DNA from 3 places in the Streptomyces sp. NPDC051064 genome. Region 3 is predicted to be linked to each of the others. Evidence: riboswitches for the same ligand, from Rfam matches in the RefSeq annotation. Region 3 holds a riboswitch; each other region holds the start of a gene.

Region 1 (10,361 bases), on a different contig from region 3:
GAGCAGTAAATGACTTCAGCCATTCCCGGCGCCGACCGGGTCGAGCTCGCCATCGGCGGCATGACCTGCGCCTCGTGCGCGGCGCGGATCGAGAAGAAGCTCAACCGCATGGAGGGGGTCGAGGCCACGGTCAACTACGCCACGGAGAAGGCCAGAGTCGCCTTCGCCGGGGACATCTCGGTCGATGACCTGATCGCCACGGTCGAGGCCACCGGCTACTCCGCCCAGCGCCCGGCCCCGCCCCTCCCCGAGCCGGGCGACTCCGGCGAGCCCGCCCCCGGCCGGGGCGAGGACGAGCGCGCCGACGGGGAGCTGAGGTCCCTGCGCCAGCGGCTCGTCACCGCGGTACTGCTCGCCGCGCCGGTCGTCGCGATGGCCATGATCCCGGCCCTCCAGTTCGAGTACTGGCAGTGGCTCTCCCTCACACTGGCCGCCCCGGTCGTCACCTACGCGGCCTGGCCCTTCCACCGCGCGGCCTGGACCAACGTCCGTCACGGTGCGGCAACCATGGACACCCTGATCTCGGTCGGCACGTCGGCGGCGTTCCTCTGGTCGCTGTGGGCGCTCTTCTTCGGAACCGCCGGGATGCCGGGCATGACGCATCCATTCGAATTCACGATCAGCCGCGGCGACGGAGCGGGGAACATCTACCTGGAGGCCGCCGCCGGTGTCACGGCCTTCATCCTGGCCGGCCGGTATTTCGAGGCCCGCTCCAAGCGCAAGGCGGGCGCCGCCCTCAAGGCGCTCATGGAGCTGGGCGCCAAGGAAGTCACCGTGCTGCGCGAGGGCCGTGAGATCACCCTGCCCACGGCCGGTCTGCACGTGGGGGACCGCTTCCTGGTCCGCCCCGGCGAGAAGATCGCCACGGACGGGACCGTCGTCGAGGGCTCCTCGGCGGTCGACGTCTCGATGCTCACCGGCGAGTCGGTGCCCGTCGAGGTCTCCACCGGTGACTCCGTCACCGGGGCGACCCTCAACGCCGGCGGCCGCCTGGTCGTCGAGGCCACCAGGGTCGGCGCCGACACCCAGCTGGCCCGGATGGCCACGCTCGTGGAAGAGGCCCAGAGCGGCAAGGCCTCCGCGCAGCGCCTTGCCGACAGGATCTCCGCGGTCTTCGTGCCGGTCGTCATCGGACTGGCGCTCGCCACGCTCGGCTTCTGGCTCGGCTCGGGCGCCGGACTCACCGCGGCCTTCACGGCTGCCGTCTCCGTACTGATCATCGCCTGCCCCTGCGCACTGGGCCTGGCCACGCCCACCGCCCTGCTCGTCGGCACCGGCCGCGGGGCCCAGCTCGGCATCCTGATCAAGGGCCCGGAGGTCCTGGAGAACACCCGCAGGGCCGACACGATCCTCCTCGACAAGACGGGCACCGTCACCACGGGCCGCATGACGCTGCTGAAGGTCCACGCGGCCGCCTCCACGGACGAGGCCGAAGTGCTGCGCCTCGGGGGCGCGCTGGAGCACTCCTCCGAACACCCGATCGCCCGGGCCGTCGCCGAGGGCGCCGCCGGGACCGTGGGCACGCTGCCCACGCCCGAGGACTTCACCAACGTCCCCGGCCTCGGTGTGCAGGGCGTCGTCGAGGGCCACGCGGTCTTCGTCGGCAGGGAGAAGCTGCTGGCCGACTGGGCGATCGAGCTTCCCGAAGAGCTCAGGAAGGCCAAGGACCTGGCCGAGCAGGACGGGCGGACCGTGATCGCGGTGGCCTGGGACGGCGAGGCGCGTGCGGTCCTGGAGGTCGCTGACGCCGTCAAGGAGACCAGCGCCGAAGCGGTCCGGCGGCTGCGTGACCTCGGGCTGACCCCCGTCCTGCTGACCGGCGACAACAAGGCGGTCGCCGCATCCGTCGCTGCCGAGGTCGGCATCGACGAGGTCATCGCCGAGGTGATGCCGCAGGACAAGGTCGAGGTCGTCAGGAGGCTCCAGGCGGAAGGACGCAGCGTCGCCATGGTCGGCGACGGGGTCAACGACGCGGCCGCGCTCGCCCAGGCGGACCTGGGTCTGTCCATGGGGACGGGCACGGACGCCGCCATCGAGGCCGGTGACCTGACTCTCGTACGCGGGGACCTGCGGGTGGCCGCCGACGCGATCCGGCTCTCCCGCAGGACGCTGGGCACGATCCGCTCGAACCTGTTCTGGGCCTTCGCCTACAACGTGGCGGCCCTCCCGCTCGCCGCCGCCGGCCTGCTCAACCCCATGATCGCCGGTGCGGCCATGGCGTTCTCGTCGGTCTTCGTCGTCGGCAACAGCCTCCGGCTGCGCGGCTTCCGCGCCGCCGGCTGAAAGGGCGTCCGCGCCTCGCGGCCCCGCGTCCCTCGACGGGGACGCGGGAATCGGTGAACGGGTAGGTTCGGGGGCGTGGCCACTCTGCTGATCGTGCATCACACCCCCTCGCCCAACTGCCAGGCGCTGTTCGAGGCGGTGCTCTCCGGCGCGACGACGGAGGACATCGAAGGCGTCCGGGTCGTGCGACGGGCGGCGCTCTCCGCCACGGCCTCCGATGTGCTCGCGGCCGACGGCTACCTCCTCGGCACCCCGGCGAACCTCGGGTACATGTCCGGCGCCCTGAAACACTTCTTCGACCAGGTCTACTACCCGTGCCTGGACGGGACGAAGGGCCGGCCCTTCGGTTACTACGTGCACGGCGGCAACGACGTCACCGGCGCCGTACGGTCCATCGAGACGATCACCACGGGCCTCGGATGGCGGCGTACGGCCGATGCCGTGACCGTCACCGGTGAGCCGGGCAAGGCCGACACGGAGGCGTGCTGGGAACTGGGGGCTACCCTCGCCGCCGGACTGATGGGCTGACAGACTCCCGGCTACGGTCGCCCTCCCACCGCCCGGGTCGGCACCTCCTGGGTGATGCCGCTGCTCCCGGGCGGCAGATGCCGCGTCAGGTGCGGTCGATGTGCACGCTGGTCGACTTCACGCGGGCCGTGGCCTGCATGCCGACCTCGAGTCCCAGTTCCTCCACGGCTTCCCGGGTCAGCAGCGAGACGAGGCGGTGCGGGCCGGCCTGGATCTCCACCTGTGCCGCTACGTCGCCCAGCTTCACCGCGGTGACGATGCCGGGGAAGGCGTTGCGCGCCGAGGTGTAGGGGACCTCCTCCTCGCCGGGGGAGGCCTGACCGACCTCGATCGAGAACGCGGCCAGATCGCGGCCGTCGATGAGGCGGCGCCCGCCCTCGTCGCGATGGGTCGCTACCCGACCGGCGTCCGCCCAGCGGCGGGCGGTGTCCGGGCTCACGCCGAGAAGACGTGCCGCCTGCCCGATGGTGTAGGTCTGCATGTGATGCACGATATGGCTCAAAGGCTTGCATTTGCAAGGCATCTGTGGAATATACCCAGCATCTGCGCGTCTCTCGCGGGCCGGTCCCGCGACGTGCGAGCCTCCGCCGGGCGCCTGATCCGCCGACCGCACCCCCACCGCCCCCTGCCGCCCCGCTCAGCGCGGCTTCCAGGTGAGCTTGCCGCCGCCCACCCAGCGGATGACGGCCGGGTCGTCGAGGTCGTGGACCGGAATGCCGGCCGCCGCGGCGGCGATCAGCACATCCGTCATCGCCGTCGCGCTCCCGATCACCTCTCCGTCGATCTCCACGATCCGGAAGGGGGGATCCCCGGGCTGGACGGGCAGGACAGTGATCCGGGGCGCCGAGGCGAGAGGGCTTTCAGTCATAGGCGGATCGGTTCCACGTGGGCGCCCTCGGTATGCGCCTGGGTCTCAGCTGTGAGTCATATGCCCGATTTAAGGCGGTTTTTTGGAATTAATCCTGTAATCCATAAAAGGTCATTTCGTGTGACCTGGGGCCTTCGCGTGGGCGCAAATCGCCCGAATCGGACTCCGTGACCAGGGTCACCTTATGGGTCCCGGACGCAGGGGCGCGGCAGTCGGTTCCCTTCTGCGCCAAGAGAAATGGGCGGCGCGATGTGGGGTGGATTACATGAATTCCCGAGAATTGATCTTGCGAATGAATTGTGATCATCGCGCCAGGCTTGTTCCTTTCCCTATTTCTCGCCTACGGTCACCATCACTCCGGGCGGAACGCCGAATCCTGCCGCCGTCCGGTTACCCGACCACTTCTCGTACGGCAGGAGCGGGGGACCCAAGTAAGCGCCGATCCGGTTTCCGGAGCGGCTCGGGGTGAAGTCGCATTCGCGTGCGGCCGGGCATCTCCAGCCCGAACCCGACAGCTCACTTCGCAGGCGACGGAGAGGAATTCAGCATGCCCGAAAACGGTAAGCACCGTCGTTCCAGGACCAGTTCGCTCACCCGTGGCATCATCGCCGTGAGCACGGGCGGAGCCGCCCTGGCCCTTCCTCTGATCGGTGCGACCGGCGCCTTCGCGGCCCCGGCCCAGCCGGCCGCCGTGGAAAAGGCTGCGACGTCGACTGCCGCGTCCGGCAAGGGAATTGCCGCGCAGAAGTCCAAGTCCACCACCTATTCCGTGATCTTGGGTGACACCCTTGCAAAGATCGCGCGTGAGCATTCCGTGAACGGTGGCTGGAAGGCCCTGTACGAGGACAACGAGAAGGTTGTCGGCGCAAACCCCGACCTGATTCACCCGGGTCTGAAGCTGACCATCGGCGGCAAGGCCGAGAACAAGTCGGCGGACAAGGGCGACAAGGCCGAATCCAAGGCCTCCGCCTCGTCCGACCGTGCCGCGGAGAGCGCCGACCGCGCCGACCGTTCGGAGCGCACGAGCACCCCCACCGCCGCGGAAGGCGCACCCGCCGCCGAGGCCGCTCCGGCCGCCGAGCCGGTCTCGTACACGGACGACCTCGACGGCTGGATCAAGGAGTCGCTCGCCGTCATGGCCGAGCACGGCATCCCCGGCAGCTACGAGGGCATCCACCGGAACATCATCCGCGAGTCCGCGGGCGACCCCCAGGCCATCAACAACTGGGACATCAACGCGATCAACGGCGTCCCGTCCAAGGGTCTGCTGCAGGTCATCGACCCGACCTTCCAGGCCTACCACGTGCCCGGTACGTCGATGGACAGCTACGACCCGGTCGCCAACATCACGGCCGCGTGCAACTACGCCGCGGACAAGTACGGCTCCATCGACAACGTCTTCGGGGCCTACTGAGCCTCGCCGAGGCGGGACCGCTGGCGCACGGGCGTGTGACAGAGGGACAGAAGTGACGGGTGGTGCGGGTTCGGCGGAACCCGCACCACCCGTCGTCCGTTTTCCGGCGCCGATAGGGTCCGGAGGCTCGGCCGCCGTCGGCGTCAGGGCGGCCGAGGTGTCGCCGACAGGCCGGGCGGGGCACGGGTGACTGGTCTCGTACAGGTTCGTCGTCCATACTGCCCGCCGTGGAGCAGCGCATAGATTCGAACACCAAGCCCGAGTTCGCCGCGGGGACAGACCCGGCGTACATCCCCGGCCTGACGGCCCCTGCCCCCGCGCGGACGGAGGCGGAGGCGGAGGCGGAGAAGGCGGCGCCCCAGAAGCCCGAGGAGGCCGAGGAGACCCGGGAGACCGGGACTGCGGACGCGCTCGCCGAGGGGGCCGTGGATGAATCCGCGGCCGCCCCCGAGGACACCGCCGTGGACGACGCGGCCTCCGACGGCACGGCCGGGGACGACGATGAGGCCCCGGCCGACGGGACGGCCCCGGAGGCCGGGCCCGTGCCCGGCAAGAGTGCCGCCGATGAGGACGGCCCCGTCTTCGAGGTCAGCGACCGGCGCGGATCCATCAGAGTGGACGCGGACGGCGTCCGCTTCCGCCTCGACGACCAGGAGGCTGAGTTCGACTGGGCCGAGATCGGCGCGGTCGAGGTCAAGACCGGCCGCTTCGGGCGCCGGTTCACCGTGACGGTCCACCTGTCGAGCCGCCGGTGGTTCAACGCCGAGGTCGAAGCCGGATCCCGGGGCGACCTCAAGGGGTGGACGGCGGAGCTCGACGAGGCGCTGGACGCCTACTTCGAAGAGGCCTGACCTCTTCAGGGCCATGCCTGAGCACCGGGCCGGACGACCGGCCCGGTGGTCAGGGCCTCTCGTTCGGATCGCGCCGGATCCGAACGAAAGGCCCTAGGCATGCCGTGGAGCCGTCAGGCTCCCGGAGCCGTGCCGAGCACCACCGACCTGGTCAGATGGCGCGGCAGGTCGGGGTCGAGGCCACGGGCCGCCGCGCGGGCGATCGCCAGCCGCTGGACCCGGACCAGGTCGGCCAGCGGGTCCAGTCCGCTCTCCACCCAGCGGGCCCCGGTCGCCAGCACCTGCTCCCGTAGCCCTTCCGGAGCGGTGCCGAACATCCAGGTCGCGGTCCCGGCCGTGGCGATGCTGATGGGGCCGTGGCGGTACTCCATCGCCGGGTACGACTCGGTCCAGGACAGGGACGCCTCCTTCATCTTGAGCGCCGCCTCGTTGGCGATCCCTACCGTCCACCCCTGCCCCAGGAAGCTGAACTGGGCGCATTCCAGGAGCCCTTCGGGCAGCGGCTCCGCAAGCGCGGTCTCCGCGTCCCGTACGACGTCCTCGGTGTGCAGCCCGAGATGGGCCCGGAGCAGCGTCAGCGCGGTCGTCGCGAACCTCGTCTGGACCACGGACCGTTCGTCGGCGAAGTCGAGGACCACCACATCGTCGGCCGCGGCCATCACCGGGGTCCGCGGGTCAGCGGTGACGGCGACGGTCCGGGTGGCGCCCCGCAGCCGCGTCAGCAGGCCGAGGACCTCCGTGGTCGTCCCCGACCGCGTCAGCGCGACGACCCGGTCGTACGTGCGCCCGAAGGGGAACTCCGAGGCGGCGTAGGCGTCCGACTCGCCCTGCCCGGAATCCTCGCGGAGCGAGGCGTACGCCTGTGCCATGTAATACGACGTTCCGCAGCCGACGACGGCGATGCGCTCACCGGTGGCGGGCAGGGCCGCCTTCCGGTCGGCAGCGACCTCCGCGGCACGGCGCCAGCACCCGGGCTGGCCGGCTGTCTCGGTCTCGACATGCGACATGTCCGCACTCCGCTTCCACTGCTGCTCGCACCTGGTGGGACGGGGCTGTGTGAAATCGACGCCCACTTGTTCAATTCTGCATGTTACATGGGGTAATCGAGCAAGAACAAGCAAAGAGTTCACACCTCCGTTACCCGAGCAGGGTCGGTTTTCGGCCATGCTCGGTGGGTAGCCGACTCGATCCGGTTCCGTCGAAGCCGTGTGGGTATCGGTCGCATGGCGCGAACTCCGCTGCCGGCATCCCGTACATCAGGCGGAAAATCCCCTGTAGGACCGCTTCTCGGCGACCTCGGACGGTCACCGGGCGGTGGCGGGTGGCCCCGGTGAGGGGCGATTTCACGTCATCGGACGCGCGCGTTGGCCGAGTTCGAACGCGCGGCCGGAATACGGTCGGCATAATCAGCCCATGTCGATCACGGGTGGGGAAGTCGTGGACCTCGGCAGGGGTCTGTACGCCTGGCTGCCGCCGGAGCGGGGCTGGGGTCTGGCCAACTGCGGCCTGCTCGTGTCGCCGCGCGGGGGGCTGTGGATCGACACCCCGTACGACACGATGATGGCCGGTCAGTTCCTGGTGGAGAGCCAGAAACGGCTGCCCGACGGGGTGAGCGTCGACCGTGTGATCGTCACCCATGCCAACGGCGACCACTTCTGGGGCGCAGGGGTGCTTCCGGACGCGGAGATCATCGCGACCCGAGAGGCCCGGGAGCACATTCATTACGATCCCACCCCGCAGCAGCAGCACGCCCTGGTGGCCGGAAGTGATCCCTCCACTCCCCTCGGCGCGTATCTCGGCCGTCACTTCGGCGTCTTCGACTGGTCCGCCACCGACGTGGTGTCTCCGACGACCTACTTCACCGGAGAGCTCGAACTGACCCTGGGGGAGCACACGGTCCAGGTGTCGTCCCTGCCGCCCGCGCACACGGGGGGCGACCTGATCGTGTATCTGCCCGTGCAGCGCGCGGTGTTCAGCGGAGACGTCATCTTCTCCTCCACCCCCCAGCAGCCCGGGGACCACCCGGTGCACTGGGCGGGGCCCCTGGACAACGTGATCGACGCCTGCGAACGCGTCCTGGGCACCGGCGCCGAGGTGATCGTGCCGGGGCACGGGCCGGTGCTCGACCCTGCCGGAGTGCGCGGGCACATGGGCTACCTCGCGTACGTACGCGACCGCGCCCATGCCCTCCACGCGGCGGGAGTGCCCGCGGTCGAGGCGGCCCGCCGGGTGATCGCCGAGGGCCGGTACCCGGAGCTCGGCCTGTCCGAGCGGCTCGTGGTGACCATCGGGAGCGAGTACCGCCACCTGGACGGCTCCGAACTCCCCGGCGTCCTCGAGGTGATGGCCGACGTGGCGGCCGTCGCCCAGGAGACCGACGCGGCGTGCACCGGCGGGCCGGCGTGACGGCCCTCCGGTACGGCAGCCGGACGCCCCGCACCGGCGCGGGCTGTCGCCCGTCCCCGACAACAGAGACGCGGTGACGCCGTGCTGGCATGGATCGTGGCCCTCGTCGCCGTCGTGGTGGCGATCTGGTCGGCAGTACGCATGCACCAGGCCAGGCTGGACGCGTACGGCGCCTCGGCCCGCGCGGAGCTCACCGAGCGGCAGGCCAAGGCGGCCGACGCCCGGACCCTCGCCCTCACCGAGGAGATCCGCCAGCTGGCCCGGAACCGGATACCCGCCGCGGCCACCGCACTCTCCCACCGCTCCGCGCCTGTCCCCGGGCTGCGGGAGGCCGCCGGGATCGAGGGTGACGCCGCGCGTCTGCTGACCGAGGCCGTACAGGCCGCGCGCACAGCTGTCCTGGAGGAACGCCGACGCGTCGACGCGGCAGCGCGGTCGGCCATGCGCGGTACCTCCGCCAAGATCCAGTCGCTGCTCAATCAGTCGCAGCACCTGCTGCACGAGCTCCAGCACGAGTACGACGACCCGCGGATCCTCCAGCTCGACTTCCGTAACGAACTGGCGCTGCGCCGCACCCAGGCCACGGCCGTGCTCTGTGACGCCTGGCCCGGACTCGCCCGGCAGAACTCCTCGCTCGTCGAGGTCGTGCTCGGCGCCCAGTCCCGGGTGGCGGGGTACGAGCGGATCAAGGTCGCCAATCATCTGCGCCAGGAGCGGCTCGCGGTGGTCGCCCGGGCCGCGGAACCCCTCGCGATCGCGCTCGCCGAACTGCTGGCCAACGCCACGGCGTACTCGCACCCGGACACCGAGGTGCCGGTGACGGTCCAGCAGACCGCGGGGCGCGGGGCCCTGATCCTGGTCGACGACGCCGGGATCGGCATGGACGACGACGCGCTGAAACGGGCCCGCGCACTGCTGTCGGGCCCCGCCGAGGTGCTGCTCACCGAGCTGGGGGACCCGCCGTAGACCGGCTTCGCCGTGGTGGGGCGGCTCATCGCGCGCTACGGCTTCAGCTGCCACATCGAGTCGTCGCCGTACGGCGGGATGCGCGCGATGCTGCGTATTCCGGCGCATCTGCTGACCGTGATCGACGACGACCGCACCCTGTCCGTGCTCGCGCCGAAGCCGGTGCACGCGCGCGCCGAGGACGCCGCGGAGAGCCCCTTGCCCACCAGGCCCGCGGCACCCGTCGCTCCTGCCGAGCCTGCCGAGCCTGCCGAGCCCGCCGAGCCCGCCGAGCCCGAGCCTGCGCCGGCCGCCCCCGTCGAGACCACCGCGTCCGTGCCCGCCGAACCCGCCCCCGCCGCAGGGGAAGCCGCGCGTCCGGCAGGCCTGCCCACCCGGCGGCGCAGATCCCGCCGGACGGCGGCCCCGGAGGCGCCGACGGTCCGGCAGCAGCCGGCCGAGGAGCCCGTGCTCCGCACGCCCGAGCAGGCCGGGGCGGCCTGGGCCGCCCTCCAGGAGGGCACCCTCAGCGGCAGGAAGGCGCCCGTGCCCCCGGCGCGGACGCCCTCAGCATCCCCATCCGACGACCAAGGAGACGACGAGACGTGAGCACCACCCCCACTGCCGGTGATCTCGCCTGGGTGCTGACCCCGCTGCTGGAGCTGGCCGGTGTGCAGCATGCCGTGGTCGCCACCGGCGACGGGCTCGTCGAGGGCGCGTCGCCCGGCCTGGACCGTGCGTCCGCCGAGCGCGTCGCCGCGATGACGGCCACCCTGCACGCGGCCGCCCGCGCCTTCACCACCGCGTTCACCGAGGCCGAGTCGCCGCGACTGGCCCAGACGGTCGTGGAGTCCGACCTGGGCTTCGCCGTCGTCGTACCGGCCGGCAGGAACACCACTCTGGCCCTGTTCGCGGCCCCCGACGCACACCTGGGGAACATCGCCTACCAGATGCAGGTGCAGGTCACCGCGCTGACCAGGGCCATGCACGCCCCCACCCGCCAACCGGACGCTGCCACCCGGCCATGACCCCCGGCCCAGGCCGCCGCCTGATTCCCCCCTACCTG
Region 2 (10,361 bases), on a different contig from region 3:
TCGGTACGGGGAGAAGACGCGGCGCGGGTACGGAACCCGGTGCCGGGACGGGGTCATTCGCGGTCCGCGCTGTCGACGCCGTCCCAGAGGTTCGAGTGCCAGGGCCGCCCCGTCGCCCCCGGCTCCCCCCGGCGCACCTCGGCCGCGTCCGGGTCGACCACCGTATAACCGGTCTCGCCGGGCAGCACGTAGTGCAGGTGCTGGCGCGCGAGACGGCGGATGTACGCGTCGTCCTTGAGCCGCGCCTTCTCGTCACGCAGCTCCTCGGTCCGCTCGTGCGCCTCCCGCGAGAGCCTCTCCTGATCGGCGATCTGGTCGCGCTGGGAGATGTACTGCCGCATGGGATACGCGAGGGCGACCACCAGGGAGCAGACGATCAGCGCCAGGAACGCGGCCCGCCCGGTGAGCCGCGAACGGCGGGCCTGGCGGCGGTTCTGGGACCGGTAGACGCGGGCCGCCGTCTGCTCACCGAGCAGCCGCAGCCTGGTCGCGGTGGAGAACCGGTCGCGGTCCTTCCCGGCCATGTCTCACGCCTCCCCGTTACGCACGTCCGTCCCCGCACACGGTACGGGACCGGATGCGGGGACGGACGGAGGCTGGTGCTCCGGACTCGGGCTGTCAGCCCTCGAAGCGGAACCGCGGGAACGCCGAACGACCGGCGTACACGGCGGCGTCGTCGAGGATCTCCTCGATGCGCAGCAGCTGGTTGTACTTGGCGACGCGGTCCGAGCGGGCCGGGGCACCGGTCTTGATCTGGCCGCAGTTCACGGCGACGGCGAGGTCGGCGATGGTGACGTCCTCGGTCTCACCGGAGCGGTGGGACATCATGCACTTGAAGCCGTTGCGCTGGGCCAGCTCGACGGCGTCCAGGGTCTCGGTCAGCGAACCGATCTGGTTGACCTTGACGAGCAGGGCGTTGGCCGAGCCCTCCTCGATGCCACGGGCGAGGCGCTCGGGGTTGGTGACGAACAGGTCGTCGCCGACGATCTGCACCTTGGAGCCGAGCTTGTCGGTGATGACCTTCCAGCCCGCCCAGTCGTCCTCGTACAGCGGGTCCTCGATGGAGACCAGCGGGTACGCGGAGACGAGCTCCTCGTAGTACTCGGTCATCTCGGCCGCCGAACGGGACTTGCCCTCGAACTCGTAGACGCCGTCCTTGTAGAACTCGGACGCGGCGACGTCGAGCGCGAGCGCGATGTCGCGGCCCGGGACGTAACCGGCCTCCTTGACGGCCTCGAGGATGAGGTCGAGGGCGGCGCGGTTGGACTCGAGGTTGGGGGCGAAGCCGCCCTCGTCACCGAGACCGGTGGACAGGCCCTTGGTCTTCAGGACCTTCTTCAGGGTGTGGTAGATCTCCGCACCCCAGCGCAGGGCCTCGGAGAAGGACTCGGCGCCGATCGGCGCGATCATGAACTCCTGGATGTCCACGTTGGAGTCGGCGTGCGAGCCGCCGTTCAGGATGTTCATCATCGGAACGGGCAGCAGGTGCGCGTTCGGGCCGCCGAGGTAGCGGAACAGCGGGAGGTCGGAGGCCTCGGAGGCGGCGTGCGCCACGGCCAGCGAGACACCGAGGATGGCGTTGGCGCCGAGGGAGGCCTTGTTCTCGGTCGCGTCCAGGTCGAACATCGCCTGGTCGATGAGGCGCTGCTCGGTGGCGTCGTAACCGACGAGCTCCGGGCCGATCTGCTCGATCACGGCGAGGACGGCCTTCTCGACGCCCTTGCCCTGGTAGCGGTTGGGGTCACCGTCGCGAAGCTCAATGGCCTCGAACGCACCGGTGGAGGCGCCGGACGGAACAGCAGCACGTCCCGTGCTGCCGTCGTCGAGGCCAACCTCGACCTCGACGGTGGGGTTGCCCCGGGAGTCGAGGATTTCCCTGGCTACGACGACGTCGATGGACGGCACGAGGCATCTCCTTCTGGGATCTGACACTGGTTGTGCAGGGTCACTGTGGCCTTGCGCCACGAGCCTAACCGGCTCGGCGCGCTCCGTCGGCCGTCCGCCCGTCCCCTGGGACGAAAAAGGACCCAAGGGCCTGCATTCCGGGCAAAGCTCCAGAATTCTACTGACGAGTAACCACAACAGTTGAACACTCACCCTTACGGCGAGCCCGCGTCCACACCCCGTCGGAGGGTCCGGACGCGGCCCGGCCCGGCGCGCGGGGGGTCTGCGCGCCGGGCCGGGCTCCGGGGCAGGAGGAAGACCCCGGGGTACTACCGACTGCTTCGGGTTCCGACTACTTCAGGTGGAGCTGCTGACCCGGGAAGATCAGGTCGGCCTTGTCGACGATGTCGTCGTTCAGCTTGAACAGCTTCTGCCAGCCACCCTTGACCTTCTTCGCGTCGGCGATCTTGCTGAGGGTGTCGCCGGACTTCACCTTGTACTCGCCGTCACCCTTCTCGACCTTCTCACCGGTGGGGGTGGTGACGGTCTTCTCGGGAGCCGTGCGCTTCTCGCTGCGCGTGGTGGGCTGCTCGGCCTTGCGCTCCGGCGCGGCCTGCGGGGCCGTGTCGCCGTTCTTCGCGGAGCCGGTGTCGACACCCGGGTCCACACCGTCGTTCGTCAGACCGCCGGCGCCGGCGCAGGCCCAGGCGCCCGGGCCCTGAAGGTCGAGGAGCTTCTCGGCGGCGGCTATCTGCTGGTCCTTGGTGGCCAGGTCGGCGCGGGAGGCGTACTGGGTGCCGCCGGCGGCCGCCCAGCTGGACTGCGAGAACTGCAGGCCGCCGTAGTAGCCGTTGCCGGTGTTGATGGACCAGTTGCCACCCGACTCGCACTGGGCGACGGCGTCCCAGGTGTCGACGGAGGCGGCGGAGGCGCCGGTCGCGCCCATCAGCGGTACGGCGACTGCGGCACCGGCGACACCGGCCAGGGTCGCGACACGGACGGCCTTGGACGGGCGACGGTGCTTGCCCTTGCTGGAAAGCAGCATGGTTCTCCTCACCGACGCCTACGAGGTGAGCTGTCGGGTTCGGGCCTGTGAGTTGCCCGGTCGCCCTCACTTTCGGACGACTTCACCCCTAGCCGTGTCTCCGCCCGTCTTCCGACGGCCGGGTCCGGCGCTTACCTGGGTCCCCCGCTCCTGCCTACGGCGCTTTACGCGTCGGTTCCCTTCGGCCGACGGCAGGATTCGGCGTGACGGTCGAAGGTGCCCGCGGTGCGAGCGGCTCCGACCGTAAACACACGCAACCCCCACATTCAAAGATGGACATAACGACTAATCAGCCCGTAACGCCCCCACGTGGAGGGTCGTTTTCGCAGGTCGGAGCCAATATGGACGGAGCGGGCGGACCGGACGCACCAGTTGAAGCAAAGAGACCCATGTCTCACTTACGCATAAGCGGACATAGGCCTCTGAACTACCCCCTCTTTCGGGGTGTTTTCACGCTTTTGATCAGTTGGTGGCGGCCTCCGCCCGGCTGCCCTGCGCGTCCGCCCCGAGGTCCAGGGTCTGGCCGGGAAGGATCAGGTCCGGGTCGGAGCCCAGCTCGTCCTCGTTGGCCGCGTAGAGCGCGGTCCAGCCGCCGGGAAGCTCCTGCGCGTCGGCGATCGCCCAGAGGTTGTCGCCCTCGCGGACGGTGTACGTCCCCTCCGCGCCCTGACGCGCGTCGGATTCACCGCGCGAGGCGTGGCGGCCGGACTCGCGCCCGTCGTCCTGGCCGGTCCTGGCGGTCGCCTCAGGGGCCGGCGTGCCGCGGTGCTTGCCGCCCTCCTCCGTGCCGCCCTTCGGGGCGCCGGACGTCCCGGAGGCCTCGGGGGACGGAGTGGCGGACGGCGTCGTGCCGGCCTCGTCACCCTCGCCCGTCCTGCCGTCGGACGCGTCCCGGCCCGCCTCGCCCTTCGCGTCGGAGTCGTCCGAGGTGGCGGCGTCGTCCGAGCTGTCCGCCGGGTCGGTCGCGTCGGAGGAAGGCGTCCCGGACGGCGTCGCGGAATCCGAGGGCTCGGCCGAGGGCTCGGCGGACTCCTCGCCGCCCGGGTCGACGCCGGGCAGCCCCTCGTCCAGGGAGAGCCCGGAGATCACCGAGCAGCTGGCCCACGCCTGCGGTCCCTTGTCGTCCAGGATCTTCTCCGCGACCGCTATCTGCTGCGAGCGGCTGGCGAGGTCGGCGCGCGGCGCGTACGCCGTGCCACCGTAGGCCGACCAGGTGTCCTGCGAGAGCTGCAGGCCACCGTAGTAGCCGTTGTCGAGGTCGGCACTCCACATGCCACCGCTCTCGCACTCGGCGACCCGGTCCCAGGTCGACGCGTCGGCGGCCTGTGCGCCGCCCGCGCCGAGCAGCGGGATGGCAATGGCCGATCCGGTGACGCCTGCAGCGACGACGATGGCGGGTGCCTGACGAGGGCGACGGTGTCTGCCGGTCGCGGAGCCCATGGGATTGCCTTCCGTGTGACTGACGTGTGACGGGTGAGTCGAACGGTGAACCTAGCCGTACTCGAACGTGTGTCACAAGTCGATGCAGCGGAGATCACGTGAAAGTCACAGAGTTGACAGGCTGTCACTTTTTTCCACCCGATGTCCGGGACCGAACTCCACGGGAAGCGTGCGCAGTCCACGCATGATGAGCCCGCCGCGCCAGCGCAAATCGGCAGGTTCCGCGGCAAGCCGCAGGTCGGGAAGGCGCCTCAGCAGCGTCGCCAGCGCCACCTGGCCCTCCAGCCGGGCCAGCGGCGCACCCAGGCAGTAGTGGATGCCGTGCCCGTATCCGAGGTGCTGATTGTCACTGCGCGCGAGATCCAGGGTGTCCGCATCCTGGAACCGCTCCGGGTCCCGGTCGGCGGCGGCCAGCACCACGAGAACCGGGTCCCCCGCCGCGATGTCCTGCCCTCCCAGCGTCACGGGTTCGGTGGCGTAACGCCATGTCGCGAGCTCCACCGGGCCGTCGTAGCGCAGCAGCTCCTCGATGCCCGTGGCGAGCAGGTCCGTCTCCCCGGCGGCCAGCGAGCGTTCCAGGCGCTCGCGCTGGGACGGATTGCGCAGCAGCGCGTAGGTGCCGTTGCCGATGAGGTTCACGGTCGTCTCGAAACCGGCGAAAAGGAGGATGAATGCCATCGCCGCGGCCTCGTTCTCGCTGAGGTGCTCGCCGTGGTCGCTCGCCCGGATCAGCCCGGAGATCAGGTCGTCGCCGGGATTCTCCCTTTTGCGGTGGATGAGTTCGGCGAGATAGCCGCGCATCTTCTTGACCGACCTGGCCACCCCGCCGCGCGGTCCGCCGCCGTGCCGGATCATCATGCCCGCCCAGTCGCGGAAGTCGTCCTGGTCCTCCCGGGGCACGCCCAGCAGGTCGCAGATCGCGTAGATCGGCAGAGGGAACGCGAAGTCATGGATGAGGTCCGCCTTCCCCTCCTCGATGAAGGTGTCGATGAGGCGGTCCGTCAGCTCCTGCACGCGCGGCGCGAACTCCGCGACCCGGCGCGGAGTGAACGCCTTGGACACGAGCCGGCGCAGTCGGGTGTGGTCCGGGGGGTCGATGTTCAGCAGGTGCGTCATCAGCTCCGCCTTGCGCTCCCCCGGGATGCCCGTCTTCCCCTTGGCGTTGGCGGAGCCCGCGTGGTGGGCGGGGTTCTTGGAGAGCCGGGTGTCGGCGAGCGCCTGCCGGGCATCGGCGTAGCGGGTCACCAGCCAGGCCTCGACACCGCTGGGCAGCTTCGTGCGGTGCACGGGGCTGTGCTCGCGGAGCCAGGCGTAGGCGGGGTACGGGTCGGTGGCGAACTCCCAGGTGAAGAGTTCGGGGGCTGCGTCGGGCGTGGGAGCCGTCCCGGGGCTGTCGTTCACTCCTCGACGCCGTCCGGAGCGGCCCCGGGCCCCCCGAGGCCCTCCGCCGCCCGGATCGCGTCCCGGTAGGCGCGGGCGGCGGCCCGCAGGGCGGCCTCCGGGTCGGTGCCGTCCTGCTCGGCCTCCACGGCGAGAGCGAGCAGCCGGTAGCCGACCCCGTCGCCCTCGGGGAGCGCTGCGTCGAGGCTCGCGGCCCGGGCCCTGCTGCCGAGCTTGGCGGCCAGCGCCAGACCGGGCTGGCCGAGCGGCACCCCGTCGGTGACCGACTCGCGCTGCTTCTCGATCGCCTTCGTACGGAGCCAGTGCGCGTGGACGTCCTCCGGGGTCTCGGCGGTCTCGTCGCCGAACACATGCGGATGACGGTGGATCAGCTTCTCGACGATCGTGGCCGCGACATCGTCGATGCCGAACGGCTCCTCCTGGTCCTCCTGCGCGATCCGGGCGTGGAAGACGACCTGGAGCAGTACGTCGCCGAGCTCCTCGCGCAGCTCCTCGCGGTCGCCGTCCTCGATGGCCTCGACCAGTTCGTACGCCTCCTCGATGGCGTACTTCGCGAGTCCTTCGTGCGTCTTCTGCGAGGTCCACGGGCATTCGAGCCGGACCCGGTCCATGACCTGGACCAGGTCCAGGAGCCGCGCGCCCGGCAGGTCGTACGAACCGGGCAGCAGCTCCAGGTCCGGCATCTGCACCCGGCCCGAGCCGCCGAGCCGGGCCAGGCCGTCGGTGAGCGGCTGGTTCCCCTCGCCGCCCACCAGCACCACCACGGTCCGGCCGCCCGCGCAGTCGTCCACCAGGTCCTCGGCCGAGGGCGCGGTGTGTTCCACGGCCACCCCCGCCTCCCGCAGATAGGGCAGCTGCGGATGGCCGGACTCGGCGCACAGCACGCGGTCCGCCGCGTGCAGCGTCTGCCAGGCGGGCCAGGACAGCAGACCGGGGGCGACCCGGTGGCTGGCGGTGAGCAGGACGATACGGCCGGGGTCTTCAGCGTTCACACCCCGAACCTACCTCCGGTCGGGCGGGGTCAGGCGCCTGCCTCGGGCTCCTGCCCCTGGACCGGCGTGACCTGGGTGATCCACGGGGCCTTGTACGTGCTGAGCTGGACCTTCTTGTTGTCCCAGCTGCCGTAGCGCGGATTGACCTCGATGTGCAGCGCCTTCGACGCCTTGGTGAGGCTCTCGCCGACCGCCTGCACCCCGACGGGGTTCTGCAGGTCGGCGCCGAGCGCCTGGGCCAGCTTCTGGAGCTGGACCTCCTGGCGCAGACTCGCCTCGATCTGGCCGGGCGCCACCCAGCGCTGCTCCAGCATCAGCGTCTTCACGCCCTCGTCCCCGCCGGACTGCTCGGCGGCGGCGCTGCGGATCTGCTGGACCTCCTTGCGGCTGACGCTCACCCCGGCGTCCTTCGCGGCGCGGTCCAGGACCCGCCCGAAGATCAGGCCGGACAGCTTGACCCGGGTCAGCTGGCCCGACTTCGTCACCAGGTCCACGGACCGTTCGGAGTCCTGCTGCGCGGTGCGCACGTCGGCCGCCTGCGCCTGGACCGTGGCCACGTCGATCCGGTCGCCGCCGACCACGGCCGCAGCACCGGGATGGGCCTCACTGCCACAGGCGGTCAGGAGCGGCGCCGCGACGAGCGTTGCGGCGGTAAGGGCGAGCGCGGTGCGACGTCGGCGGTGCAAAGGAGCCTCCCGGGGAGAGTTTGTGCATCAGTGCACAAAGCCTTGCGGTGATCGATGTTAGGCAGTGGACGTGATTCGGGCCACTGCTTCGACCAACGATTTCCGGACCGGTCAGTGCGGGGTCACGGACGAAATCCCTTCGGGCCGGCCTGTTCCGGCCGTCCGCCGCCTCACACCGAGCCGCGTACATCCTGGTGGTGGGTCAGTTGCCGGCGGAGCTCCGTGGGGAGCGGGTGGTGCGGTCCGTAGGCCCGCTCGGTGTCGTACAGCAGGGTCTGCAACTGGGCGCGGCCCGCCGTGTGGTCGCCCATCCCGAGCAGGAGGTGGCCGATCCGGTGGCGGATGTCGAAGGCCCGGCCGGGGCCGGAGGACGTCACGTAGCCGTTCTCGTAGTAGGGGAGGACGGCGCGGTACTCGGCGAGCGCGGCGGCCGCCTCACCGAGCTGCTCCAGGCACTGCGCGGCGTCGTAACGGAACTGCAGGGTCTGGGAGTCGGCGGGGCCCGCCTCCGCCGCACGGTCGTCGGCGAGGCGGCGGAGCTCGGGGAGGGCGCGGCGGTACTGGCCGTCGTCCATCAGCGTCGCCGCGTACTGCTTGCGCAGGATCCGGACGACCGGTGAGTGTTCGCCGTGCTCCAGGGCGGCGGCCGGCAGGATCCCCCCGAGGATGTCGACTGCCTGGGTGATGCGGCCCTCCTCGAGCAGCCGTTTCACGTCGTCGACGGCCTGTGCCACATCGGGCCTGGCCGGCGGTGTCCGGGGCGGGGCGGGTGCCTGCCGGCCGGGGACGGGCACCGGCGCGGGGGCGGCCGCCCGGTCCGGCCAGGGGGCGTGCGGGCGGAGGAAGGGGCGGGTCGGGTCGAGGGGCCCGGCCGGTGTGCCGCCGGCGGGCAGCAGGGGCCGCAGGGACTCGTAGACCTCCTGGGCCGAGGCGGGGCGGTCCTGCGGGTCCTTGGAGAGCAGCCGCAGGACGAGTGCTTCGAGCGCCTCGGGGACCTCGGGCCGGATGTGCCTGACCGGGAGCGGGGGCTCGTAGAGGTGGCGGTGCAGGACGCCGAGTGCGGTGGAGCCCGCGAACGGCACGTCACCGCTGAGGAGTTCGTGCAGGAGCACACCGAGTGCGTAGAGGTCGGTGTACGGGCCGACGGCACCGCCCATCGCCTGCTCGGGGGCCATGTAGGCCGGCGAGCCGATCGGTGAGCCCGTGTGTGTCAGCCGGGTGGTGTCGGTGTCCATGACGGAGGCGATGCCCAGGTCGAGCACCGTGAGGGTGCCGTCGGGCTTCACCATCGCGTTACGGGGCTTGAGGTCCCGGTGGACGATCGGCACGGCGTGCACCGCGGAGAGCACCGCGCACAGCTGGGCGGCGATCGCCACGGCCCAGGGCCACGGGTAGGGGTCGTGCTCGGCGAGATGGTCGGCGAGGTCGGCGCCCTCGACGTACTGCATGACGAGGAAGAGGTCGTCGCCGTCGCTGCCCGCGTCGTGGACGGTGACCAGACCGGGGTGGTCGACCTGTGCGGTGACCCGGCACTCCCGGACGAACCTGCGGCGCAGATCGTCGGCGGCTTCGCTGCCGGTGGGGCCGGCCACCCGGTCGGGGCGCAGGAGCTTCACCGCGACCCTGCGGTCGAGGCGCTGGTCGTACGCCGTCCAGACCTGGCCCATGCCGCCTTGGCCGAGAATCGTCGCCAGCTGGTAACGACCGGCGATGACACGCCCGTTCACCGGCTGTCGCCCTCCTTGCGGAGGTAGTCGCTCAGCTCGTCGAGCTCGGCGCGCACCTGGTCGAGGCGCTGGGGGGCGGCGGGCCTCGGGGTGTCGGACGGCGCGGCGGGTGGCGGCGGCGTGGGGCTCTGCCGTGGGGCGGGCGGGTAGCCGTAGGCAGGAGAGGGCGGCGCCTGCCGCGGTCCGAATCCGGCGGACGAAAACGAGGACGCCCCCGGGTGCGGGGGGCCGTACGGAGCGGCGTACGGACCCGGGTGGGAGACCCCGTGCGGGCCGGCCGGCGGACCGCCGTACGGACCGAAGTGCCGTATGTCCGTGTACAGGTAGTAGGTGACCGTGCCGACGAAGACCACCAGCATCCAGGACAGGGTGATGATCGCCTGCCCGTCCGTCATCACCTCTTCCTCCGGCGGCAACGACCCGAGGTACGCGATGAGTCCGGCGTTCAGCGCCAGCACGAGGCCGAACAGCCACCAGTCGCGCTGCTTACGGGTGACGATCGCCAGCCGCAGCATGGCCGCCCAGGCGAGGAGTCCACAGCTCAGCAGCGCGAGTGCCACGAAGACCACGCGCAGCGTGACGAGCGTGGCCGAGGACGGAGAACGCTTCGGCTGCTGCTCCGGCGGATAGCCGTAGCCGTGCATGTGCTGCTCCCGGAGGGCGTGGATCGGACGTGTGCAGTGAGCGTATACACCGACACGGACAACCCGTCCCTGGTTGTGCACAACCGTTGTGCTTCACGTCACTCCGGAGCGACGGAGCCGTCCGTGAGCCCGTCGTACATCCCCTGCACCAGCTGCCCGCCCAGCCGGCCCGCCGTGCGCAGCGCGTCCTCGAACGCGGCGAGGGCACTGAACTGCTCTCCGTACGCGCGCTGTTCGGCCAGTGGCAGACGCGGCACCTGGAGACGGCGGGCGTCGAGCCGGGTCGCGGTGGAGGCGTAGCTGCTGGCCTGCCGGTTGTTGGCGGTGCCGCGCAGGAAGCCGGCGAGGAACCAGGGGTCCAGGGCCGCCGGATCGGGCCGCAGGAGCTGGAGGTTACGGCCGAGCACGGCCCCGGCGGTCGCGTCGTCGACGACTCTGGCGACCGCTCCTCCGCCGAGTACGGGCACGACGACGTCTCCCGGCTCCAGCAGGAGCGGCTCGTCCTCCGGGGACGCGGCCGGGGTGGAGGGCGTACCGCTGGG
Region 3 (10,361 bases):
GGTGGCGAACGAGCCGAGGGCGTCGCGCGAGGCGTTGAGACGCTCGGTCCTGCGGGCGGCCTCGTCCCGGAGGGCTTCGAGGGACTTCTCGGAGGCCGCCGCCTCCTCCTTCGCGCCGTTGTACTTCTCCGTGGCCACCTCGGCGTCGTGGTAGAGCCGGTCGACCTTGGCCTCGACCTGGGCCGGGGTGAGCTGGGGGTCGGCCTGGGCGGCGCCTTCGAGGGCGGTCGCGGTCGCGGCCCCGGCGAGGGCGAGGGTGGCTGCTGTGCGGGCAGCAGGCCCGGTGAACAGACGCTGCTTGGGCTTGCGGTGAGCGGCTTCTCGATGGGCGGCCACGGGGGTGGTGCGTCCTTCCGTTCGACTGCCCGTCGGTGGGTGCCGCGGGCCCGCCGGGGTCCGGCGGCGGGTCACCACAGGGGGGAGTGGCCCGCCGCCGGATTCCTGGCGGGGCGACCGGGAGCCGCCCGGTACGGGGGCGGTGGTGCAGAGCCGGTCACCTGGGAGGGACGCTAAACCCGGCGCACAGGGAAGAGGTGTAATGACAGCTATTGCCCTCATATGCTGTTTCGTTTCCGTCGGTTGACCGGAAAAATCAACCGGAGTCCGGCAATCCGCGCAGGGTCCGGGGGAACTCATCAGTAAGTCGTACCTGGCCGAAGAGTGGTGATATGGCCGCGGTTAGGCTGCGGCCATGGACGTACTCATCAATGTCTTCGTGGCCCTGCACATCATCGGTATCGCCTCCCTGCTGGGCGGCTTCCTGACCCAGATGAAGGCCATGGGGGCAGGCACGGCATGCTTCGTCCCGGCCATGCTGCACGGCGCGCTCACCATGCTCGTCACGGGTGTCGCCCTGGTCGGGCTCAACCAGGCCGACGACCAGAGCGTGAACAACGTCAAGATCGGCGTCAAGCTGCTGGTCCTGATCGTGGTCCTGGCGCTCGTCTACGTGAAGCGGGACGAGGAGAAGGTCGGCAAGGGCGCGTTCGCCGCCGTCGGCGGGCTGACGGTCGCCAACATCTTCATCGCCACGCTCTGGACCTGAGCGCGCACGGGCGGGCCCGGGGCTGTGCCCCGGGCCCGCCCGCCGGTGGTGCTGCCGCGCGTCACGCGGGGCGCACGCTGCCGTAGATCGGCATGTAGTAGATCGACTCCTCGCGGACGTTCGCACCCGGCTTCGGCGCGTGGATCATCATGCCGTCGCCCTTGTAGATGCCGACGTGGCTGATGTCGTCGTAGAAGAAGACCAGGTCTCCCGGCTGCAGATCCGCCGTGGCCACCCGGGTGCCGACCTCGACCTGGTCCCAGGTGGTGCGGGGCAGATCGACGCCCGCCTCCTTCCAGGCCGCCTGGGTGAGCCCGGAGCAGTCGTACGAGGACGGGCCAGTCGCCCCCCAGACGTACGGCTTGCCGATCTGGGCGCGTGCGAAGGCCAGGACCTTCTCGGCCTTCGAGGCGTAGCCGCTGTCGGAGCCCGTGCCGCCGGTCTCCGTGCCGGTGCCCGAGCCGGCATCCTCCTTCGCGGCCTCCTCCTTGGCGGCCTGCTCGGCCTTCTCCTTCGCGGCCTGCTGCCGGGCCAGCTCCTCGGCCTTGCGCTTGGCCTCGGCCTCCTTCTCGCGCTCCAGCTCCGCGAGTCGCGCCTTCTCCTCGGCGGTCAGCTCCGACAGCAGCGAGCGGGCCTCGGTGAGCTTCGTCTGCACCTGCTGCTTGCTGGTGCGCAGCGTGGCCTGCGACTCGGTGAGCGTCTCCAGGCTCTTCGTCGCCTCGACGCGCTTCGCCGCCGCCTCCTTCTGCTGCGTACGGAAGTCGGCGACCGCCTTCTGCTGCTGGCTGGTCATCCGGGCCATCAGCTGGTCCTGGTCGAAGTACGACTGCGGGTCGTCCGCGAGGAAGAACGTCGCCGTCGGGGCGATCGAGCCGCTGCGGTACTGCGCGGCGGCGTAGTTGCCCAGCTCCCGGCGCGTCTCGTTGAGCTTGTCGGCCCGCTTCGCCGCGGCCTCCAGCAGCGCGTCGACCTTGGAGCGCTGCTCGGCCGACGCGCTCTTCGCCTTGTTGTACTGCTGCGTCGCGGTGCCGGCCTGCCGGTACAGGGCGTCGACCTTCTTCTGCACTTCCTCGATGCTGGGCTTGGGCTCGGCGGGGGCTGCCGTCGCGCTCTGCGTGGAGAGCAGGGTGACGGAGGCGAGCGCCGCGGTCGTGAGACCGACGGCGGGGGTGGTGGTGCGCACCCGGGTGCGCGGCTTGCGATGCGACGCCAAGGCCGGCATCTCCTTCCGTGGACCGCCTACCGGGTTAGCTGTCGGGTTCGGGCGGAACGGAAGGCTGCCCTACGGTCCGGTGGAGACGGACCGATTCACCCCGGTGCTGCGTGTGGGTCCCCGGTTCCGGACACCCTTCGGGGGGTACGGATTCGGCGGGGGTGCCCGTGTGGCGCGGTTCGCCTCAAGGGGGTACGGGGCACCCGTCGGAGCACGCTAGCCAACCCGTGGTGTCCCTGTGAAGGTTGATGTTCGATATGCCCGATACATTTTCGTGACCTTTTCCGGGTGGCGGTCCACGGGCCGGGGAACCACCCTGGAATCTCACGTTCTGTGGGTGGATGATCTCGTTACGCACACGGTCCGGGGCCCTTGTCGCCGATGCGGCCCCGGGCTGTCGGTGCGGCCGCCTAGACTCGTGAGGCGATGAGCAGCCTCTTTGACGACAGTTTCCTGACCGGCCTCCAGCAAGCGGAGGACGGCCCCCCGCCGCCCCCCGAGGAGCACGCGCCCGAAGCGGTGCCGGAGGGCCTCTTCGAGGACGTCTTCGACGCGCCTCCGCCGCCGCGTGACGCCTACTACCGCGACGGTGCCCCGCGCCCCGTCACCGACTCCGCCGCGCTGCTCGAAGGGCTGAACACCGAGCAGCGTGCCGCCGTCGTGCACGCCGGGTCCCCCCTGCTCATCGTCGCCGGGGCCGGCTCGGGCAAGACCAGGGTGCTCACCCACCGGATCGCCCATCTGCTGGCCGAGCGAGGGGTCCATCCGGGGCAGATCCTCGCGATCACCTTCACCAACAAGGCCGCCGGCGAGATGAAGGAGCGCGTCGAGGACCTCGTGGGCCCGCGCGCCAACGCCATGTGGGTCATGACCTTCCACAGCGCCTGTGTGCGGATCCTGCGCCGTGAGTCGAAGCGCCTGGGCTTCACCTCCTCGTTCTCGATCTACGACGCCGCCGACTCCAAGAGGCTCATGGCGCTGGTCTGCCGCGATCTGGACCTCGACCCGAAGCGCTACCCGCCGAAGTCGTTCACGGCGAAGGTCTCGAACCTGAAGAACGAGCTGATCGACGAGGAGACGTTCGCGGGTCAGGCCGCCGACGGCTTCGAGAAGACGCTGGCCCAGGCCTACGCGCTCTACCAGGCGCGGCTGCGCGAGGCCAACGCCCTGGACTTCGACGACATCATCATGACGACGGTCCACCTGCTCCAGGCGTTCCCCGACGTCGCCGAGCACTACCGCCGCCGCTTCCGGCACGTCATGGTCGACGAGTACCAGGACACCAACCACGCCCAGTACACCCTGGTGCGCGAGCTGGTGGGCCCGGCCGGCGAGGACGACGCCCCGGGCGAGCTGTGCGTCGTCGGTGACGCGGACCAGTCGATCTACGCCTTCCGCGGCGCGACCATCCGCAACATCCTCCAGTTCGAGGAGGACTATCCGGACGCGACCACGATCATGCTGGAGCAGAACTACCGCTCCACACAGACGATCCTCTCCGCCGCCAACGCCGTCATCGAGCGCAACGAGAGCCGCCGCCCCAAGAACCTCTGGACGAACGCGGGCGCCGGCACCCGTATCGCCGGCTACGTCGCGGACACCGAGCACGACGAGGCGCAGTTCGTCGCCGACGAGATCGACCGGCTGACGGACTCCGGGGACGCGAAGGCGGGCGACGTCGCCGTCTTCTACCGCACGAACGCCCAGTCCCGTGTCTTCGAAGAGATCTTCATCCGCGTCGGACTGCCCTACAAGGTGGTCGGCGGAGTGCGCTTCTACGAGCGCAAGGAGGTCAGGGACGTCCTGGCCTACCTCCGGGTGCTGTCCAACCCCGAGGACACCGTCCCGCTGCGCCGCATCCTCAATGTGCCCAAGCGGGGCATCGGCGACCGGGCCGAGGCGATGATCGACGCCCTGTCGATGCGCGAGAAGATCTCCTTCCCGCAGGCGCTGCGCCGGGTGGACGAGGCGTACGGCATGGCGGCCCGGTCGGCGAACGCCGTGAAGCGGTTCAACACGCTGATGGAGGAGCTCCGCACGATCGTGGAGTCCGGCGCCGGCCCGGCGGTCGTGGTGGAGGCCGTCATGGAGCGGACCGGCTATCTCGCCGAACTCCAGGCATCCACCGACCCGCAGGACGAGACCCGTATCGAGAACCTCCAGGAGCTCGCGTCCGTCGCTCTCGAATTCGAGCAGGAGCGGGCGGAGGAGGAGGGTGCGGGCACCCTCGCCGAGTTCCTGGAGAAGGTCGCGCTCGTCGCCGACGCCGATCAGATCCCCGACGAGGACGAGGACGGCTCCGGCGTCGTCACGCTGATGACGCTGCACACCGCGAAGGGCCTCGAATTCCCCGTGGTGTTCCTGACGGGCATGGAGGACGGCGTTTTCCCGCACATGCGCGCGCTGGGACAGGTGAAGGAGCTGGAGGAGGAGCGCCGGCTCGCCTACGTGGGCATCACGCGCGCCCGGGAGCGCCTGTATCTGACCCGGGCGTCGATGAGGAGTGCGTGGGGGCAGCCCTCGTACAACCCGCCGTCGCGGTTCCTGGAGGAGATCCCGGACCAGCACCTGGAGTGGAAGCGCAAGGGGCCGATGGCGGCTCCGGCGGGGCCGACGTCCGGCATCACGTCGTCGCTGTCCTCGTCGCGCTCGAAGTCCGGGCCGTCGGGGTTCGCGACCCGGCGCACCTCCGAGAAGCCGGTGGTCACGCTGGTGGTCGGGGACCGGGTCACGCACGACCAGTTCGGCCTGGGCACGGTGACGGCGGTCGAGGGGTTCGGCGACCAGGCGAAGGCGACGGTCGACTTCGGCGACGAGCGGCCCAAGAAGCTGCTGCTGCGCTACGCGCCGGTCGAGAAGCTCTGACCCGGGCCGGCCGTCACAGGGGGGCAGCCCTCATGTGACGGCCGGACTCAGTTCGGGTTGATGCCGTGGCTGCGGAGCCAGGGCATGGGGTCGATCGCGGAGCCGCCACCGGGCCGTACCTCGAAGTGCAGGTGCGGGCCGGTGGAGTTGCCGGAGTTCCCCGAGTAGGCGATGACGTCGCCCGCCTTGACCGAGCCGGAGCGGATCTTGGTGGTGCTGAGGTGGCAGTACCACGTCTCGGTGCCGTCGGCCGCGGTGACGATGGCCATGTTCCCGTAGGCGCTGTTCCACTGGGTGCGGACCGTGCCGTCGGTCGCCGCCATGACGGGGGTGCCGTAGGAGACGGGGAAGTCGATGCCCGTGTGGACGGACATCCAGTTCACACCGGCCTGGCCGTAGGTGGCGCTGAGGCCGTGCTGCTTCACGGGCAGCATGAACTTGGGACGCGCGGCCTCGCGGCGCGCGGCCTCCTCCTCGCGCTTCTTCTTCTCGGCGGCCTGACGCTCCTTCAGGTCGATGCGCTCCTGGGTGCGGCTGGCGCGGTCGGCGAAGTTCTCGGCGTCGGCGCTGAGGTTGGCGAGCTGGGTGTCCAGCTTGTTGTTGGCCACGGCCGGCTTGACCGTGTCGGCGGCCGCCATGGACGCGGTCTCGTCCTTCGTCTCCTCGCCTCCGCCGACACCGCTCACCGAGGCCGCGGCGATGCCCGCGACGCTCATGACGCAGGCGGAGGGGACGGCGACGGTGAGGAGCGCCGAGCGCTTCGCGGGGGTACGGCGCCGGCCCCGGCCGCCGCGCGGGGCGGCGGAACGGTTCACGGGGCGGGCGGATGCGGCCACGGACGCGGACTCCGCGGTCACGTCGACGACGTCCGAGAGCGGCTCGGGCTCACCGCGGGCTTCGAGAGCCTCGGCGTACGGGTCGGTCTGTGCGATCCCGTCCCCGGCGGTTCCGGCGTGGTCGTGGGAGCCGGGGGAGTCGTGCGGGTCCTGGGCGCCGTGGAGGTCGTGGAGGTCTTGGGCGCCGACGCCGTCGTGGGAGGCGAACTCGGCGGTCTCGTACGGCTCGTAGGACGCCGACTGGTGTTCGTACGAGGGATACGACGTCTGTGCGGGTGCGTACGCGGCGTCCTCGGGCGTGGCGCCGGTGTTCCAGGCGGTGGCGTCGAAGGTGCCGGTGTCGGGCGTCGCGTAGCTCTCGTAACCCGTGGTCTCGAAGGCGGGCACGCTGTACGTGCCGGTCGCGTAGGCCGTGGTCTCGAACGTCGTGGTGGGGAAGGCGCCTGTGTCGCCCGTCGCCCACTGGCCGGCCTGGCCGGTGTGGTCCCAGCCCGTGGTGTCCCACTGGCCCGTCGCGTCGGGGGCGGGGGCCTGGGCCGGGATTCCGGCCTCGGGCATCCAGGCGGCCGTCGTGTCGTAGCCCTGGGGCGCCTGCGGGGGGTGGGCCTGGGCGTCATAGGCGTCGTACGAGGCCTGCTGATGCGCTCCGGTGTCCCACTGGCCGCCGCCGTAGCCGCCGTCGTACGCCGGGGCGTAGCCGCCGCCGTACGTCGTTCCGTGGCTGCTGTCGTGCTGACCCGGCAGGGTTCCGAAGAGCGGGTCGGTGTCGAAGCTGCCGGTGGACTGGCTGTCGTATCCGGCATACCCGGCGTGGGGGTGCTGGTCGTTCACCAACTTCTCTCTCGCCTCGGCAGCAGGACCTGTTCCGGGGTCCGGTGGGGGGATCCCAGGGTGAGTAGTGGCCGCGACTGTACCCGGCGGTAGGTGAGGACGACAATCTTCGGCGGCTTTCAGCCCCTCAGGAAACGGGCAATCGGCCGCCTTTCGGTGGACCGGAGAGGCAGCCTTGGCTCTATGTTCGACAATTGTTCTATTCGACGGGGGCGTGTGGGGGCCTGAGGCGGGGGATCAGGCGACGGAGGCGGCTCCCGGAGCAGCTCCCGGAGCTCCGAGGGACGCGCCGTCGGACTCGAGTGCCTGACGGATCGCGGACGCGATCGCGGGGTGGACCGGCAGGGCGAGATGGCCGATTCCCGTGACGCGCACATTCACCGCGTCGAGGTCGGGGTGATCGACGCAGGCCGTCTCGACGGGCAGCATCACCCGGTCCAGCTCGCTCCAGAAGCTGATGAACCGTGTCCGGCAGCCCGGGGCGGGGCGACGCAGCTCCTCGATCAGATCCGATCCGCTGCGCATCTGGCGCACGATGGGGTGCGCGCCTGCCAGCGGGGCGGCGGCGGTGCCGCTGTGCGGTGTACCGAGGGTGACGAGGGTGCGGACCCGCCGGTCCCCGCCGAGCCGCTGCACGTAGTACCGCGCGATCAGGCCGCCGAGGCTGTGGCCGACGATGTCGATCTCGCGGTGCCCGGTGCGGGCGCAGATCTCCTCCACGTGGCGGTCGAGCAGCTCGGCCGCCGTGCGGATGTCGCAGGTCAGCGGTGAGTAGTTGAGCGACTCCAGATGGTGCCAGCCGTGCCGGGCCAGGGAGCGGCGGAGCAGGACGAACACGGAGCGGTTGTCGATGAAGCCGTGCAGGAGCACGACGGGCGGGCGGGTGTCGGCCGCGGAGGGCAGTGCGGTCGTGTCCGCCGTGTCAGCCGCGTCAGCTGTGTCCGCCGAACGGGTGAGCCGCCCGGGTTCCGCGTCGGATCCGGCGCCGGTGTCGGGCGGGGGCGTGCGGTGCCGGCGCTCAGGGGCGAGGCCGGAGGGGTAGATGAGCACATGCCCGGCGAGGATCACCAGCTCCAGCGCGGTGGCTCTGATCAGCGTCGACGACAGCCAGGCGGGGCGCAGGCACGGCCTGCGCAGCAGTAGGGGTAGGAAGGACAGGACCTTCATGGCCGACCTCCTGCACTGGCATGCGGGGGAGGCGGCTCCCTGCCCCGTACGCCCTCACGGGGGTGCTGCGGAGGTGACCGGCGGCCCGGCGGCCATGATGCGGCCGTGGGCCGTACCACCGTGCCGTGCGGCTGACGGCGCGGTGGTACGACGACCTCGTTGCGGCTCCCCTGGCGGCGCTCCCCGTGCGGCTGATCGGCCGCACGGTGCTGGGAACGACGCCGGCGAACATGTCCCATGTGTGATTTCCCCCTCCCGGTCCACCGCGAAACGAGACCGTGCGGGATGCTGTGGATAACGTTCGTTCACATCACCGGCCCTCCGGGCACGGGAAACGCATGTGGAGGCTTTGATGGGTGTGACCGGTCCGATCCGTGTGGTGGTGGCCAAGCCGGGCCTCGACGGCCATGACCGCGGGGCCAAGGTGATCGCGCGGGCGCTGCGGGACGCGGGCATGGAGGTCATCTACACGGGGCTCCACCAGACCCCCGAGCAGATCGTCCACACCGCGATCCAGGAGGACGCCGACGCCATCGGTCTCTCGATCCTCTCGGGTGCTCACAACACGCTCTTCGCCAAGGTCATCGAGCTGCTGAAGGAGCGCGAGGCGGAGGACATCAAGGTCTTCGGCGGCGGCATCATCCCCGAGGCGGACATCGCTCCGCTGAAGGAGCAGGGGGTCGCGGAGATCTTCACCCCGGGTGCGACGACGGCCTCGATCGTGGACTGGGTGAACACGCACGTCCGCCAGTCCGCGGAGGCCTGAGCCCGCGGAGGCCTGAGTCCGCGGAGTCCTGAGCCCGCCGGGATCCCGACGTCCGTCCGTGGTCATTCCGTGCCGTCCTGGACCAGCTCCGCGTCCATGGCGGCGCGCAGGCGCAGGGTGGAGACCAGGCGCTGGAACGCCTCCGACCAGTAGCCACCCGCCCCCGGTGAGGCACCTTCCGGCTCGTCGGGCGTGGTGGTGAGCACCGCGAGCCGGTCCGCCTCGGCAGGGTTGAGGCAGCGCTCGGCGAGGCCCATCACCCCGCTGAAGCTCCAGGGGTAGCTCCCCGCGTCCCGGGCGATGTCCAGTGCGTCGACCACCGACCGGCCGAGCGGCCCGTCCCAGGGCACTGAGCAGACGCCGAGCAGCTGGAACGCCTCGGACAGGCCGTGCGCGGCTATGAAACCGGCGACCCAGAGCGCCCGCTCGGGGGCGGGCAGAGTGGCGAGGAGTTTCGACCGCTCCGCCAGCGACGCCGTCCCGGGGCCGTTCGCCAGGGGCGTCGAGGGGGCCCCGAGGAGCGCCCGCGCCCACTCGGGGTCCCGCTGCCGCACGGCGGCCCGGCACCAGGCGGCGTGCAGCTCACCCGCCCAGCCGTCGGCCACCGGCAGCGCCACGAGCTCCTGCGCCGTCCGGCCGCCGAACCTCTCCCGCCAGACACCGAGCGGTGCCGCCTCCACCAACTGGCCGAGCCACCAGGACCGTTCACCTCGCCCCGAGGGCGGCACCGGCACCACGCCGTCGCGCTGCATCGCGGCGTCGCACTCGTGCGGAGCCTCCACGGCGACGGATACGGCTCCGCCCGTACGGTCGGGGTTCACGCAGGATGTGGCACGGGCCGCCATCCGCCGGGCGAGCGCCGAATCGAGCAGGGCGGACAGCAGCTCGGCGGCCGTGGAGCGCACGTTGCGGCTGCGGTCCGCCAGGGCCTCCTCCAGGAACGTCTCGTCCGCCCCCGAAAGGCCGGAGCGCAGCGAATCGAGGAACATCAGCCGGTCCTCGGCCCGTTCCGTGGACCAGGTGGTGGCGAGCAGGGACCGGGCGGCACCCGGATCCCGCTCCCGTACGGCCCCGAGCAGCGCGACCCGTTCGGCGAAGAGCCCCTCCTCCCAGAGCCTGCGCACCGCCTCCGGATCCGCGGTGTCCGGCCGCTGCGCGCCGCGTGAGGAGGCGCGCAGCGCGAACTTCCACTCGGGGTTCAGCCCGGCCAGCCAGATCCCGCGCGGACCGGCGAACGCCAGCACGTGCGGACGCAGATCCGTGCGCGCTCTCGCCGCGTCCAGCAGCGCGGGCAGAAGCTCCGCCGGCGCCCGGTAACCGTGCGCACCGGCGGAGGCCAGCCACTGGGGGATGAGCTCGGTGAGATCGGGAGCCGCTCCGCGCCTCCCCCCGGTGGGCGGCGCCGAGCGGTCGGCGAGCAACTGCGCGAGCCGGCGGCGGGCGGGGGCGGGCAGCGCCGGCCGGGGATCGGCGGGCGCGGGCACGGGCAGGGCGGCCCCGGTGGCCGGCCGCAGCGCCGCCCTGCGGCGCACGGTGTGCACCGCCGCCGTGTCGAGCAGCGCCGCCGGACCGACCGCGGTGCCGTCATCCGCCCGGAGAGGGCGCCGGTCGGTGCCGAGCAGCGCCGAGGTGACGAGG

The links. Region 3 has a riboswitch for cyclic di-AMP ahead of ACIBCU_RS08390 (NlpC/P60 family protein). Riboswitches for the same ligand answer to the same signal wherever they lie in the genome.
Region 1: another riboswitch for cyclic di-AMP. It lies ahead of ACIBCU_RS20105 (LysM peptidoglycan-binding domain-containing protein); the one in region 3 lies ahead of ACIBCU_RS08390 (NlpC/P60 family protein).
Region 2: another riboswitch for cyclic di-AMP. It lies ahead of ACIBCU_RS31935 (transglycosylase family protein); the one in region 3 lies ahead of ACIBCU_RS08390 (NlpC/P60 family protein).

What each region holds. Positions count from the first base shown of each region.
Region 1 covers NZ_JBITFK010000005.1:414,423-424,783, reverse strand. The annotation lists gene ACIBCU_RS20125 (heavy metal translocating P-type ATPase) at 10-2,283, shown strand; gene ACIBCU_RS20120 (NAD(P)H-dependent oxidoreductase) at 2,359-2,811, shown strand; gene ACIBCU_RS20115 (helix-turn-helix transcriptional regulator) at 2,897-3,292, opposite strand; gene ACIBCU_RS20110 (hypothetical protein) at 3,449-3,679, opposite strand; cyclic di-AMP (ydaO/yuaA leader) riboswitch at 4,037-4,222, shown strand; gene ACIBCU_RS20105 (LysM peptidoglycan-binding domain-containing protein) at 4,227-5,093, shown strand; gene ACIBCU_RS20100 (hypothetical protein) at 5,321-5,944, shown strand; gene ACIBCU_RS20095 (sugar isomerase) at 6,058-6,951, opposite strand; gene ACIBCU_RS20090 (MBL fold metallo-hydrolase) at 7,358-8,350, shown strand; gene ACIBCU_RS20085 (hypothetical protein) at 8,432-9,316, shown strand; gene ACIBCU_RS20080 (hypothetical protein) at 9,329-9,904, shown strand; gene ACIBCU_RS20075 (roadblock/LC7 domain-containing protein) at 9,901-10,323, shown strand; gene ACIBCU_RS20070 (DUF742 domain-containing protein) at 10,320-10,361, shown strand, end outside.
Region 2 covers NZ_JBITFK010000010.1:249,151-259,511, reverse strand. The annotation lists gene ACIBCU_RS31945 (septum formation initiator family protein) at 54-524, opposite strand; gene eno (phosphopyruvate hydratase) at 619-1,905, opposite strand; gene ACIBCU_RS31935 (transglycosylase family protein) at 2,237-2,929, opposite strand; cyclic di-AMP (ydaO/yuaA leader) riboswitch at 2,930-3,101, opposite strand; gene ACIBCU_RS31930 (transglycosylase family protein) at 3,392-4,369, opposite strand; gene ACIBCU_RS31925 (cytochrome P450) at 4,475-5,770, opposite strand; gene ACIBCU_RS31920 (nucleoside triphosphate pyrophosphohydrolase) at 5,767-6,762, opposite strand; gene ACIBCU_RS31915 (SurA N-terminal domain-containing protein) at 6,792-7,448, opposite strand; gene ACIBCU_RS31910 (serine/threonine-protein kinase) at 7,619-9,175, opposite strand; gene ACIBCU_RS31905 (hypothetical protein) at 9,172-9,819, opposite strand; gene ACIBCU_RS31900 (N-6 DNA methylase) at 9,918-10,361, opposite strand, start outside.
Region 3 covers NZ_JBITFK010000002.1:338,188-348,548, forward strand. The annotation lists gene ACIBCU_RS08380 (NlpC/P60 family protein) at 1-336, opposite strand, end outside; gene ACIBCU_RS08385 (hypothetical protein) at 692-1,045, shown strand; gene ACIBCU_RS08390 (NlpC/P60 family protein) at 1,107-2,267, opposite strand; cyclic di-AMP (ydaO/yuaA leader) riboswitch at 2,266-2,426, opposite strand; gene pcrA (DNA helicase PcrA) at 2,685-5,123, shown strand; gene ACIBCU_RS08400 (M23 family metallopeptidase) at 5,171-6,790, opposite strand; gene ACIBCU_RS08405 (esterase/lipase family protein) at 7,028-7,957, opposite strand; gene ACIBCU_RS08410 (cobalamin B12-binding domain-containing protein) at 8,310-8,723, shown strand; gene ACIBCU_RS08415 (DUF5691 domain-containing protein) at 8,786-10,361, opposite strand, start outside.